DNA from 2 places in the Streptomyces sp. NPDC007875 genome. Region 1 is predicted to be linked to the other one. Evidence: riboswitches for the same ligand, from Rfam matches in the RefSeq annotation. Region 1 holds a riboswitch; the other holds the start of a gene.

Region 1 (7,097 bases):
GGCTTGGAGCCGGTCAGCATCTCGTACAGCACCACACCGCAGGCGTAGACATCGGCGCGCGGGTCGGCCGTGCCGTGCTCGATCTGCTCGGGCGCGAGATAGGACACGGTGCCGAGGACGGTGCCGGTGGAGGCGCTGGTGTTGGTGTCCACCGCCCGGACCAGGCCGAAGTCAGCGACCTTGACCCTGCCGTCGTCCCCGATCAGCACGTTCTCGGGCTTCATGTCGCGGTGGACGAAACCGGCGCGGTGGGCCGCCCCGAGCGCGGCCAGCACCGGCTCCAGGATGTCCAGCGCGGCGCGCGGATGCAGCGCCCCCCGCCCGCGGAGCACATCGCGCAGGGTGCAGCCCGCGACGTATTCCATGGCCAGATAGACGTGGCCGCCGTCTGCTCCCTGGTCGTAGACGGCGACCACATTGGCGTGCGCGAGTCTCGCGACGGACTTCGCCTCACGGATGAAGCGGTCGACGAAGGCGGCGTCGGAGGCGAGGCTCTGGTGCATCACCTTCAGGGCGAGCACACGGTCCAGCCGGGTGTCGACGGCCCGGTAGACCGTCGCCATCCCGCCAACGGCGATCCGCGCCTCAACGCGGTAGCGGCCGTCGAGCTCCTGCCCGACGAGGGGGTCCTGGAGGGTCGTATCCACGGGGGAAGTCTACGAGGCATCGATATGAGCCATGACCGGCCGCCCCAGGTGAGGCGGGTACTGCAGCGGAACGGTGACACCGGCGGGTCAGTTGTGCGACGCGGCGGCGATCGCGGCCAGCTCCTCGAGCGCTGAGGTCCAGGACAGCGTGGCGTACTCGGCGTGCTTGGCCTTGGCGTCGTCGGGGACGGCCAGGGCGCGGATACCGCTCTCCGCCAGCCGCAGCCGGGTGCCCCGCCCCTCGGGGGAGAGCGCGAACTCCACCAGGGTCGCCTCCCCGGGGTCCGAGGGCGCGTGATCGGGTTCCAGGGCCAGCCGGAAGCGGAAGAGCGTGTCGGGGACCGCCCGCTCGACCTGACCGTGGAACTCTCCGTGTTCGTCCCACCGGAACCGGAGCCTCCCACCGGGGTGCGGATCGATCTCGCAGCCGCCGGGGGCGTACCAGACGCGGATGTGCTCGGGCGTCGTCAGCACCCGCCACACCCGGTCGATCGGCGCCGGTACGTACACCTCGCGCTCGATCCGGTCGTCCACGGTCACGGTCACGGCGACCACCTCCGCGCTGTGCGCTGCTCCCTCAATCCACGGTAGAGGCCCGCGCCGGGCCCGGACAGCGGTTGGCCGAGGGCGGGGCCTGGATGGGGGCTGAGCCTGGACGGGTCCGGCCGGACGCCGGGCTGGGACGCGGGTCCAGCCGGATGTCGTGCTCGGACGCGGGTCCAGCCGGATGTCGTGCCCGGACAGGGCCTGGCCGAACGCCGGGGTCCGGACAGCGCAGCTAGCCGAACGCCGGGCGCTCGGGGTCCAGGGCCGCCAGGCCCTCGGCCGGGCTCGACGCCTCGGCGAAGTGGCGGCGCGGGATCCGGCCCGCCCGGTGGGCCAGCCGGCCCGCCTCCACCGCGTGCCGCATCGCCCGCGCCATCAGCTCCGGCTCCTGGGCCCTGGTGACGGCCGAGGCGAGCATCACCGCCGCGCACCCCAGTTCCATGGCCAGCGCGGCGTCCGACGCCGTGCCCGCGCCCGCGTCCAGGATCACCGGCACGGTGGCGCGCTCGGTGATCAGCTGGAAGTTGTGCGGATTGCGGATGCCGAGACCGGAGCCGATCGGGGAGCCGAGCGGCATGATCGCGGCGCAGCCGACGTCCTCCAGCTTCCGGGCCAGGATCGGGTCGTCGTTGGTGTACGGGAGGACCGTGAACCCGTCGTCGACCAGCGTCTCGGCGGCGTCCAGCAGTTCGATCGGATCGGGGAGCAGGGTGCGCTCGTCGGCGACCACCTCCAGCTTGACCCAGTCCGTGCCCAGGGCCTCCCGGGCGAGGCGGGCGGTGAGCACGGCCTCGCCGGCGGTGAAACACCCGGCGGTGTTGGGGAGCGGGCGGATTCCGTGCCGGTTCAGAACGGAGAGCACCGACCCCTGCACCGTGGGGTCGAGCCGCCGCATCGCGACGGTCGTCAACTCGGTGCCGGAGGCCAGCAGCGAGCGCTCCAGGATGTCCAGGCTGGGAGCGCCGCCGGTGCCCATGATCAGACGGGAGCCGAAGTCGGTCCCGGCGATGGTGAGCGGGTCGGGGGCGGCGAGGGGCTCCCGGCCCGGGGCGTTCGGGGTGTTCGCGGCGGTGGTGACGGGCGTGGTGGTCGTGGTGGTCGGGGTGGGAGCCATGGGTGGATCAGCCTCCTTGGACCGCGGTGAGGACCTCGACGCGATCACCGTCGCCGAGCGGGGTCGCGGGCCATTGGGTGCGTGGGACGACCGTCTCGTTGACGGCGGCGGCGACGCCGGAGGGCGCCTGGGTGAGGGTCGCGACAAGCCGGTCGAGGGTGGTCCCGTCCGGGACCTCGCGGGGCTCGCCGTTGACGGAGACGGTCATGGGTGCTGCTCCTGTGCTGGGGTGGGCGCGGCTGCGGGGGCGGCGGCGGGGACGGTCGGGGCTGCCCCGCCGTCCGAGGGGGCCGCGAAGCGCCGTGGGGTGAACGGCCGGGCCTCCGGCGGGAGTTCTCCGCTCGTCAGTGCCTCGGCCATGACATCGCCGGTGATCGGGGTGAGCAGGACGCCGTTGCGGTGGTGGCCGGTGGCCAGCAGCAGCCCCGGCAGCGCGGTCGGGCCGAGCATCGGGGCGTTGTCGGGGGAGCCGGGGCGCAGCCCGGCGCAGGTCTCCACCAGCGGCAGTTCGGTGATGCCGGGCACCACCTCATGGGCGTCCCGCAGCAGTTCGTACACCCCGCCCGCGGTGACCGTGGTGTCCCAGCCCAGCTCCTCGCTGGTGGCGCCGATGACCAGCTCGCCGTTCTCGCGCGGTACCAGGTAGACCGGCCCGCCGCGCACCACGGCCCGTACGGTCCGGGAGAGGAACGGCGCGTACCGCTCGGGCACCGACAGCCGCAGCACCTGCCCCTTGACGGGTCGTACGGGCGGCAGGACGCCGTCGGGGACGCCCGCGAGCCGTCCGCTGAGGCTGCCGGCGGCCAGGACGGTCCGCTCGGCGGCCAGGTGCGTGCCCCCGGTCAGCTCGATCCCGGTGGCGCGGTCGCCGTCCAGCAGCAGCCGCTCCGCGCGGGCGCGGTGGAAGGCGACCCCGGCCCGCTCGCACGCGGTGAGCAGCGCCGCCGTCAGCCGCCGCGGGTCGACCTGGTTGTCGCCGGAGACGCGCAGCCCGCCGTGGACGCCCGGCGCGAGCATCGGTTCCAGGCGGCGGCATTCACGCCCCGTCAGCCATTCGGACTCCAGCCCGAGCCCCTGCTGGAACGTGTGGAGCTCGCGCAGATGGGCGCGGTCGTCGGCGTCGAACGCCACGGCGAGCGTGCCGCACGCACGGTGTCCCACGTCCTGTCCGCTCGCCTCCTCCAGCTCGGCCACGAAGTCCGGATAGCGGCGCGCGGAGGCCAAGTTGAGGCCGAGCAGGGTCTGCTCGCCGTAATGAAGCTCGGTGACGGCAGCCAGCATCCCCGCCGCCACCCAGGCGGCTCCGCCGCCGGGTGCCGGGTCGGCGAGGGCGGTGCGCAGCCCCCGCTGGGCCGCCCGCCAGGCCGTGACCAGGCCGATGATGCCGCCGCCGATGACGAGGGCGTCGTAGCGCCCGTCGGGCGGCTCACCGCCAAGCCCTGAGGTGTGTGGTCCATCGTCGTGACCTGGTGCGTGCGTGGACACGCTGCCCCTCCCTTCGCCGGCATGACCCGGATCAGGTTCGTACGGTCGGAGGCCGTTTCAGCCTCCCTCTCAGCCCGGTACGTCCGGGCTCCCGCGAGTGCTCTGCCCCGCCACCCTAGTACGAGCCCCGAACCCCCCGAAAGACCGGTCACCCCCCACACAACAAGCCCGCACCGCGTTCCCCCGAACCCCACCGGCACCCCACCCCAGCCCCTCCGACGCCTCAACTCAGCTCCCGGCGCTTCCGGCAACTCCAGCCCCTCCGGCGTTTGAGGAGCGGGGTCCGGGGCGGAGCCCCGGCGGGGGTCGAGGGGGCGGAGCTCCTTCGTTCCGGGAAGGGGCGGGGTGGGGGACCACCCGCCGTAGGCGCCCACAGGCCCGCATCCGCTGTCCGACCGCCACCCCAGGTCTCGCTCGAAGCCCCAGCGGCAGCCGAGCAGGCCCAGCGCGGGGCCGAGCAGGACTCAGGGCGAGGGCCGAGCCGCACCCCGCCGGGAGCCGAGCCGCACCCCGCCGGGAGCCGAGCGCACCCCCACCGGGCCCCACCAGCCCCCACGGGGCCAAGGCGGGCCGGAAATCACCCCCACCCACCCCTCCCCTCTGTGCCCGAGATCTCCCCTCGCCCTCTGCGGTCCGCCCCACCAGCCGCAATACAGTGATCGTGTGAGCGATGAGACGACGACGAAGCCGTCCTCGAGCGGCGGCGGCGAACAGCGGGTGGTGATCGTCGGAGCGGGCATGGCGGGGGTGCAGACCGCCGTCGCGCTGCGCGAACAGGGCTGGACGGGGGAGATCGTCCTGCTGGGCGCGGAGACCCACCAGCCCTACGACCGGCCGCCGCTGTCCAAGGCCGTGCTGCTCGGTAAGGCCGAGGGATCGACGCTCGACGTGGACTTCGCCGGGCTCGGCGTCGCGCTGCGGCTCGGCGTCCAGGTCACCGGGCTCCGCACGGACAAGCGGCTCGTCGAGACCGCGACCGGGCAGCTTCCGTATGACGTCCTGGTGATCGCCACCGGCGCCGAGCCGGTCCCGCTGCCGGGCGGCGAGGGCGTGCCCGGCGTCCATCTGCTGCGCACCCTGGACGACGCGGTGCGGCTGCGCCCGGTGCTCGCCCGGCAGCGCGAGATCGCGGTCGTGGGGGCGGGCTGGATCGGTGCGGAGTTCGCCACGGCGGCGCGCGAGGCGGGCTGCGCCGTGACCGTCGTCGAGGCCGCGGACCGGCCGCTGGCGGGCGCCCTCCCGGCCGAGGTCGCGGCCCCCATGGCGGCCTGGTACGAAGACTACGGCGCCCGGCTGGTGACCGGCGCCCGGGTGGCCTCCGTGGACGAGAGCGGGCTGCTGCTCGGCGACGGCACCCGGCTGCGGGCGGGCGCGGTGGTCGTCGGGATCGGGGCCCGGCCGGCCACGGACTGGCTGGCGGGCTCGGGCGTGGAGCTGGCCGAGGACCGCTCCGTCGCCGCCGACGACCGGCTGCGCACCTCAGCGCCGGACGTCTACGCGGTCGGCGACTGCGCCTCCTTCCCGTCCGCCCGCTACGGCACGCGGCTGCTGGTGCACCACTGGGACAACGCGCTGCAGGGGCCGCGCACCGTCGCCGCCAATGTGGTCGGGAGCCGGACGGCCGCCCACTTCCCCGGCGCGGTCTACGACCCGGTGCCGTACTTCTGGTCCGAGCAGTTCGGGCGCTTCGTGCAGTACGCCGGGCACCATTCGGAGGCCGACGAACTGGTCTGGCGCGGCGATCCGGCCGGTGCCGCCTGGTCGGTGTGCTGGCTGCGCGAGGGCGCCCTGGTCGCCCTGCTGGCCGTCGGCCGTCCGCGCGATCTGGCCCAGGGGCGCAAGCTGATCGAGCGCGGCGCCCGGCTGGACCGGACGCGGGCCGAGGACCCCTCGGTGCCGCTGAAGTCGGCCGTCTGCTGACCGGCCGGCCGACCGGTGGGCGGGGCGTGTGGGGCGGGCCGGACGGCCCGCGCGGCGGGCGCCCGGCTACCCACTGTCAGTCCCAGATGGCAGGCTTGTTCCGTGACCGAGATTGACGCAAAGATCGATGCTCTCGTCCCCGCCTGGCTCACCCTCCCCGACGTCGCCGAACGGCTCGGTGTGGAGGTGACGCGCGTCCGGCAGCTGGTCAAGGAGGGCCAGCTGATCGCGGTGCGCCGTGGCGAGAACAGGGTGCTTCAGGTGCCCGAGGAGTTCATCGCCGACGGAAAGGTCGTCAAGGGCCTCGTGGGGACCTTGACGCTGTTGAAGGACGACGGCTTCAGTGACGAAGAGATGCTGGAGTGGCTCTTCACTCCCGACCCGAGCCTGCCCGGCACCCCGGCACGGGCCCTGGGCGAGAATCGCGGTACGGAAGTGAAGCGGCGCGCGCAGGCGCTCGCCGTCTGACGCCGTTTCCGTCCAGCCTTCCGCCGTCTTCCGTACGGGGCTCGTACACAGCTCGTACGGGGCGTGCACAGGGCTGGTCGCTCTCGCGCTTACGTCGACCTTGTCGCACGTAGTCGCACCTAGTCGCACGTTGTCGCACACGGCGTACGGGCCGGGCTCCGCGCACGGCCCGTACGCCGCCGACCCTCCGGGGGTACCGAACCATGTCCACCACCGCCACCGCTCGTGAGCAGCTGGCCGACGCCCGCCTCTATCTGTGCACCGACGCACGGAAGCGCCAGGGCGACCTGCCGGAGTTCCTGGACGCCGTCCTGGCGGCGGGGGTGGACATCGTCCAGCTGCGGGACAAGGAGATGGAGGCGTCCGAGGAGGTGGAGCACCTCCAGGTCTTCGCGGACGCCTGCCGCCGCCACGGAAAGCTGCTCGCCGTCAACGACCGTGCCGATGTCGCGCATGCCATCGGCGCGGATGTGCTCCATCTGGGCCAGGGCGATCTGCCGGTGCCCGCGGCGCGCGCGATCCTCGGCGCGGACGTGCTGATCGGGCGCTCCACGCATGCGGAGGCGGAGGTGGACGCGGCGGCCGTCCAGCCCGGTGTGGACTACTTCTGCACCGGCCCCTGCTGGCCCACCCCCACCAAGCCGGGCCGCCACGCCCCCGGGCTGTCCCTGGTGCGCCACGCCGCGGCGCTCGGCACCGAGCGGCCGTGGTTCGCCATCGGCGGAATCGACGCGTCCAACCTGGATCAGGTTCTGGATGCGGGCGCCCGCCGCATCGTCGTGGTCCGGGCCATCACGGCCGCCGACGACCCGGCGGCGGCGACGGCGGAACTGGCCAAGCGGGTGCGCGCGGCCTGACCGGAGCCCGGCCCCGGCTTTTCACCTGACTTTCACCCGGTTTTCATCCGGCCCGGCCCG
Region 2 (7,097 bases), on a different contig from region 1:
CGAGCCGTACGGCCGCCCTCCTCTCCACCGACACCAGCGAGGCGGTCTTCCTCGGCTGCCCGATGGAGTCCGAGGCGGCCGCGAAGGTCCGGGCGGGGAGTGCGCTGGTGTTCCCTCCGGTGCCGGATCTGCCGTTCGACCCGTACCGCGGCACCCTCTACTCGCCCGCGCAGCTCTTCGAGGGCCTCACGGAGCACGGTTACGCGCGGACGCCGGACGCGCTCGCCTACGCCTGGTTCCAGCGGACCAAGACGGACGGCGACATCTTCGCCTCGATGCTGCGCTCCATCCACGACGACGCGATCTCCGACGCGCTCGACGAATTCCTCGTCGGGACGCGGGTGGTGGGCGTCATGGGCGGCCATGCGCTGGAGCGCGGCTCCGACGGGTTCGCGGGCGCCGCACGCCTCGGACGGGCCCTGGCGCGGACCGGTCTCACGGTCGCGACGGGCGGCGGGCCGGGCGCGATGGAGGCCGCGAACCTGGGCGCCTACGCGGCCCCGCACGAGGACGCGATGCTGGACGAGGCGCTCGAACTGCTCGGCAAGACGCCCTCGTTCCGGCCGTCCATCGGGGCGTGGGCCGAGGCCGCCTTCGCGGTGCGCGAACGCTGGCCGGACGGCGGGGCGTCGGTCGGCATCCCCACCTGGTTCTACGGACACGAGCCGCCGAGCGCGTTCGCCTCGCACATCGCCAAGTACTTCGCCAACGCCACCCGGGAGGACGGGCTGTTGGCGCGCTCGACCGCGGGCGTGGTCTTCCTGCCGGGCGCTGCCGGGACCGTCCAGGAGATCTTCGACAACGCGACGCCGAACTACTACGAGTCGCGCGGTGAGCCCACCCCGATGGTGCTGGTGGACCGGGACCACTGGACACGGCGGCTGCCGACCTGGCCACTGCTCGAAGCGCTCGCGGAGGGGCGGTCCATGAAGGCCCGTATCGCACTGGTGGACTCGGTGGACGAGGCACCCGAGGCACTGCTGTCGCTGCTGGGCTGACCCGACGTCAAGAAGGCCCCGGCACGCACGGGTCCTCGTGCCAGGGGCCCGGCGCGCCGGAGGCCCCCCGCGTTGGTCCGCACTTCGGCGCGCCGCAGTCCAGGCGTCAGCCCATGACGCAAGGGGCCCGGCGCCAGGAACCCAGGCGTCAGGACGCGACGTCCAACAGCACCACATCGGCCGCGTCGAAGGCCACCCCCACCCGGGCCCCCGCCTCCGGGGCGTCCCGCAGAGCGCAGGACGCCTCCAGAGGAGGCGCGGCCGGGTCCGGCAGCCGCAAAATGAGCGCCACATGGTCGCCGCGGAAGGTGTGCGTCTCCACGGTGCACGCCAGCCCCTCCTCGGGGTCCGTCAGCCGCACCCCGGCCGGGCGGACCAGCAGCCTGGTGGGGCCCGGCCGGGAGCCGGGCGGAACGGGCAGCTTGCCCCAGCGGGTGTCGGCGACCCCGCCTTCCACGATCCCGTCGACCACATTGTCGAAGCCGAGGAAGCGGGCGACGAACTCGGTGGCGGGCCGCTGCCACACCTCCAGCGGGGTGCCGGTCTGGGCGATCCGGCCGTTGTCCATCACCACCACCCGGTCCGCGAGCGCGAACGCCTCCCCCTGGTCGTGGGTGACCGCGAGGACGGTGGTCCCCAACCGCGCGAAGAGCTCGCGGAGCTCCACCACCAGTCGCTCCCGCAGCCCCCGGTCGAGCTGGCCCAGCGGCTCGTCCAGCATCAGCAGCTTGGGCCGCGGGGCCAGCGCGCGGGCGAGCGCCACCCGCTGCTGCTCGCCGCCGGAGAGGGAGTCGACGGAGCGGCGCTGGGCGCCCGGCAGCCCCACCAGCTCCAGCAGTTCGGCGACCCGGCGATCCGCCTCCGCGCGCCCCACCTTGCGCATCCGCAGCCCGAAGGCGACGTTGCCGCCCACGTCCCGCTGCGGGAACAGCTGGTGGTCCTGGAACATCAGCCCCACCCCGCGCCGGTGTGTGGGCACCCCGTTCTGGTCCTGTCCGGCGAGCCACACGCGGCCGGCGTCGGCGGGCTGCAGCCCGGCCACCACGCGCAGCATCGTGGACTTGCCGCTTCCGCTCGGGCCCAGCACACAGACCGTCTCGTGCTCGGCGACCTCCAGAGCCACGGCGTCCAGCGCGTCGCGCCGGCCGAACCTTACGGTCACCTCGTCCAGTCGCAGCAGCGTCATATCAGAACTCTCCGGAACGGTCGGTGCGGATGCGCTCGAGCGCCAGCAGCGATCCGGCGCAGACCAGCATCAGGATCGTGCTCAGGGCCATCGCCTGCCCGTAGGTGAGCTGTCCGGCCCGGCCCAGGAAGCGGGCGATGGCCACCGGGAGGGTCGGCTGATCGGGGCGCGCGATGAAGACGGTCGCCCCGAACTCGCCCAGGGAGACGGCGAACGCGAAGCCCGCCGCGACCGCGACGGCCCGTCCCACCAGCGGCAGGTCCACTTCCCGCCAGACCCGCCACGGGGACGCCCCGAGCACGGCCGCCGCCTCCCGGAGCCGGTGGTCCACCGCCCGCAGCACGGGCAGCATGGTCCGTACGACGAAGGGCACGCCCACCAGGGCCTGGGCGAGCGGCACCAGGACCCAGGAGGCACGCAGATCCAGCGGGGGCTCGTCGAGGGCGATCAGGAACCCGAATCCCACGGTGACGGCCGAGGTACCCAGGGGCAGCATCAGCAGCGCGTCGAAGCCCCGTACCAGCCTGCCCGCCTTACGGGTGAGCGCGGCGGCGGCGAGGCCGCCCACGGCGAGCGCGAAGACGGTGGCGACCGCCGCGTACCGCAGGGAGTTCCCGATGGCCTCCATGGGGGCCACGAAGAAGGTGCCTCCGCTGTCGGCGGACGACTTGAGCGCCTCGTAGTAGGTGAAGCCGTAGCCGTCCGGTCCGTTCAGCGAGCGTTCCACCAGCACCGCGAGCGGTGTCACGATCAGCAGCGCGACCACCGCCAGCACGCCCCACAGCAGCGCCCACTGGGCCGGGCCGTTCGGCCGGCGCGCCGTGCGGCCGGGATCGACGAGCCGCAGGGCGCTCTCCCGGCGCCTTACGGTCCACGCGTGCAGGGCCAACACGGCCGCGACCGCGGCGAACTGGACGAGGGTGAGCACCGCGGCCGTGGGCAGGTCGAGCAGCTGCGCGGTCTGCCGGTAGATCGCCACCTCCAGGGTGGCGTAACGGGGGCCGCCGAGGATCTGGATCACGCCGAAGGAGGTGAAGGTGAACAGGAACACCATCAGCGCGGCGGCGGCCACGGCGGGCGCCAGCGCGGGCAGCGTCACCCGGCGCCAGGCCGACAGCCGGCTCGCGCCGAGCACCCGCGCGGCCTCCTCCTGGCGCGGGTCGAGCTGGGCCCACAGCCCGCCGACGGTCCTGACGACGACCGCGTAGTTGAAGAAGACATGGGCCAGGAGGATCGCCCAGACGGAGGTGTCGAGCCGCACCCCCCACAGCTCGTCCAGCAGCCCGCCCCGGCCGAGCAGGGCCAGGAAGGCCGATCCGGCGACGACGGTCGGCAGGACGAACGGCACGGTCACCAGGGCCCGCAGCAGCCCCTTGCCGGGGAAGTCGAAGCGGGCGAAGACATAGGCGCCGGGCAGCGCGACCGCGAGCGTGAGGGTGGTCGACGCGACCGCCTGCCAGCAGGTGAACCACAGGACGTCCAGCGTCGCCGGGTCGGTCACCACCTCGGCGATCCGGCCGAACCGCCACTGCCCGCCGACGCGCAGCCCCCGGGTGACGATGGCCGCTACGGGATAGGCGAAGAAGACCGCGAAGAAGGCGAGCGGCACCGCCATCAGGGCGAGCCGGAGGGCGAGCGCGCGACGGCCGCCGCCGTCTGCCCTGTCGGCCTTACGGTGGCCGTCGGCCGTCTTACGGTTCTCGCGGGGCTCTACAGGACCAGCGAGGACCATGTCTTGACCCACGGCTCACGGTTCTTGGCGATCTTCTGCGGTGCCAGGGTGGCCGAGTCGGCGATCCTGGCCCCGTACCGGGTGAACAGCTCCGGCAACTTGGCGTCCTCGCGCGCCGGGTTGACGTACATGTTCAGCGGGACGTCCTCCTGGAACCGCTTGCTCAGCAGGAAGTCCAGTAGCGCCTTGCCGCCCTTGGTGTTGCCCGCGCCGTTCAGCAGCCCGGCGAACTCCACCTGCCGGAAGCAGGTGCCCGTCGCCACCCCGGTGGGGGCCTTGGCGGGCTTGGCCTTGGCGTCGGCCACCTCGGCGGGCGGGCTCGAGGCGTAGGAGACGACGAGCGGCCGGTCGCCCTTGCCGCCGCCGGCCGAGCCGGAGAACCGGTCGTAATACGCCTGCTCCCAGCCGTCGACAACCTCGACGCCGTTGGCCCGCAGCTTCTTCCAGTAGCCCTTCCAGCCGTCGTCGCCGTACTTGGCGGCCGTGGCGAGGAGGAAGCCGAGACCGGGGGACGAGGTGGCCGCGTTCTCTGTGACGAGGAGGTTCTTGTAGGCGGGCTTGGTCAGATCCTCCAGCGTCCGAGGCGGCGCCAGCTTCTTGTCGGCGAAGTACTTACGGTCATAATTGACGCAGATGTCGCCGAAGTCGACGGGGGTGACGCGGTGCTCGGCCCGGTCGAGCTGAAGGGCCGCCGGGACCTTGTCCAGGCCCTTCGCCGTGTAAGGGGTGAACAGGTCGTTGTCGAGCGCCCGGGACAGCAGGGTGTTGTCGACGCCGAAGAACACATCGCCCTGGGGATGGCCCTTGGACAGGATCGCCTGGTTGACGGCGGCTCCCGCGTCGCCCCCGGCCTGCACCCGCACCTTGTAGCCGGTCTCCTTGGTGAACTCCTTGAGGACCGCCTTGGATGCCGCGAACGAGTCGTGCGTGACCAGGGTGACCGTCTTGGAGTCCGCGCCGCTCTTGGACTCCTCGCCGCAGCCGACGAGCGCGCCCAAGGCCAGTGAGCCGAGGAGGGCGGCTGAGATGGCACGCCGAAGCTGGCTGTTCATGATGATGCTGACTCCCTACGCCGGTATGACCCGGATCAGGTCCGAGGGTCTGCGGCCGTGCCGCACTCTCAGCGCTCTGAGCGCTCCCCTGTCGGAATGTTCATTTGTGCGGATGTTCACTTTTACGACGATCACATGATGCAACGATGCTCAGGCACCGTATCAGCCGGTCGTCAGCGCTCCGAAGCCGCCAGCTGCCCGCAGGCCCCGTCGATCTCCTGGCCACGGGTGTCCCGGACGGTCACCGGCACCCCGTGGGCCTCCAGGGCTGCCACGAACGCCTTCTCGTCCTCGGGCCGGGACGCCGTCCACTTGGAGCCGGGCGTCGGGTTCAGCGGAATGAGGTTCACATGCACCCGGCGGCCCTTGAGCAGCCGGCCGAGCAGATCGGCGCGCCACGCCTGGTCGTTGATGTCCTTGATCAGCGCGTACTCGATGGAGACCCGGCGGCCGGACTTCTCCGCGTACTCCCACGCGGCGTCCAGGACTTCGCGCACCTTCCAGCGGGTGTTGACCGGCACGAGGGTGTCGCGCAGCTCGTCGTCGGGCGCGTGCAGCGACACCGCGAGCCGGCACTTGAACCCCTCGTCGGCGAAGCGCAGCATCGCCGGCACGAGGCCGACGGTCGAGACGGTGATCCCGCGCTGCGAAAGGCCGAGGCCGTCGGGCTCGGGGTCGGTGAGCCGGCGGATGGCGCCGACGACGCGGTTGTAGTTGGCCAGCGGCTCGCCCATGCCCATGAAGACGATGTTGGACAGCCGGGCCGGCCCACCGGGGATCTCACCGTCGCGGAGGGCCCGCATCCCGTCGACGATCTGGTGCACGATCTCGGCGGTGGACAGATTGCGGTCCAGGCCCGCCTGGCCGGTGGCGCAGAACGGGCAGTTCATCCCGCAGCCCGCCTGTGAGCTGATGCACATGGTCACCCGGTCCGGGTAGCGCATCAGAACGGACTCCACGAGCGTGCCGTCGAAGAGCCGCCACAAGGTCTTGCGCGTGGTGTCGTCGTCGCAGCTGATGTGGCGCACCACGCTCATCAGCTCCGGCAGCAGCCCGGCGGCCAGCTTCTCGCGCGCGGCGGCCGGTATGTCGCTCCACTGTGCGGGGTCGTCGACGTAGCGCGCGAAGTAGTGACGCGACACCTGACTGGCCCGGAAGGGCTTCTCCCCGAGGGCGGCGACGGCCTCCCGGCGCTCGGCGGGTGTGAGGTCGGCAAGATGCCGCGGGGGCTTCTTGGCCCCACGCGGCGCGACGAAGGTGAGTTCTCCGGGCTTAGGCATGGTTCACCCAGTGTCGCAGACGTACGAAGGGCCCCGCGCCATGTGTGGCGCGGGGCCTGTGGGCCGGCGTCGTCAGCCGCCGCCCACGAAGATCACCAGCAGCAGCCACACCACCGGCGCGGTGGGCAGCAGCGAGTCGAGCCGGTCCATGATCCCGCCATGGCCGGGCAGCAGCTTGCCCATGTCCTTGATGCCGAGGTCCCGCTTGATCATGGACTCGCCGAGGTCGCCCAGGGTCGCGCTGACCGCGACGGCGAGGCCGAGCAGCAGGCCCTGCCACCAAACGCCGTCGTCGATGAGGTACTGCATGCACAGCGCGCCCGCGACCATCGCGAAGGTCACCGCGCCCAGCAGCCCCTCGCGGGTCTTGCCGGGGCTGATCCGCGGCGCCAGCGGATGCTTGCCGAAGCGCCAGCCCACCGCGTACGCCCCCGTGTCGCTGACCACGGTCAGCAGCAGGAAGGTGAGGACCCGCCACGGGCCGTCCTCGGTGTCGAGCATGAGTGCCACGAAGGTGGCCAGGAACGGCACGTAGAAGGCGGCGAAGACGCCCGCGGTGACATCCCTGAGATAGTTGTCGGGCGGCTCGGTCATCCGCCAGACCAGCACCGCGAGCGCCGTGAGCGCCACCGCCACCACCGCGCCCTGGGCACCGCGCACATAGCCGGCGACGATCATTGCGACCCCGCCGACGGCGAGCGGCACCAGGGGGACCCGGATGTCCTTGCGCTCGGTCAGCCGCGAGGTCAGCTCCCAGAGCCCGACCACCACCGCGACCGCTACCACGCCGACGAACACGGGCTTGTAGATGAAGAGCGAGGCCACGATGATCACGCCGAGGCCGATGCC

What was found. A riboswitch is a leader RNA that binds a small molecule or an ion and turns the genes downstream of it on or off. The one in region 1 is predicted to bind thiamine pyrophosphate.
Region 2: linked by a shared signal. The riboswitch ahead of ACFYOY_RS00195 (thiamine ABC transporter substrate-binding protein) and the one ahead of thiO (glycine oxidase ThiO) in region 1 are both predicted to bind thiamine pyrophosphate.

Annotation. Positions count from the first base shown of each region.
Region 1 covers NZ_JBIADZ010000004.1:336,680-343,776, reverse strand. Annotated here, with positions in the region: gene pknB (Stk1 family PASTA domain-containing Ser/Thr kinase) at 1-647, opposite strand, end outside; gene ACFYOY_RS10875 (SRPBCC domain-containing protein) at 735-1,193, opposite strand; gene ACFYOY_RS10870 (thiazole synthase) at 1,426-2,307, opposite strand; gene thiS (sulfur carrier protein ThiS) at 2,315-2,515, opposite strand; gene thiO (glycine oxidase ThiO) at 2,512-3,702, opposite strand; TPP riboswitch at 3,784-3,897, opposite strand; gene ACFYOY_RS10855 (FAD-dependent oxidoreductase) at 4,456-5,712, shown strand; gene ACFYOY_RS10850 (Rv2175c family DNA-binding protein) at 5,815-6,180, shown strand; gene thiE (thiamine phosphate synthase) at 6,384-7,037, shown strand.
Region 2 covers NZ_JBIADZ010000001.1:47,867-54,963, forward strand. Annotated here, with positions in the region: gene ACFYOY_RS00180 (LOG family protein) at 1-998, shown strand, start outside; gene ACFYOY_RS00185 (ABC transporter ATP-binding protein) at 1,147-2,184, opposite strand; gene ACFYOY_RS00190 (iron ABC transporter permease) at 2,186-3,799, opposite strand; gene ACFYOY_RS00195 (thiamine ABC transporter substrate-binding protein) at 3,895-4,968, opposite strand; TPP riboswitch at 4,964-5,068, opposite strand; gene rlmN (23S rRNA (adenine(2503)-C(2))-methyltransferase RlmN) at 5,142-6,248, opposite strand; gene ACFYOY_RS00205 (phosphatidate cytidylyltransferase) at 6,321-7,097, opposite strand, start outside.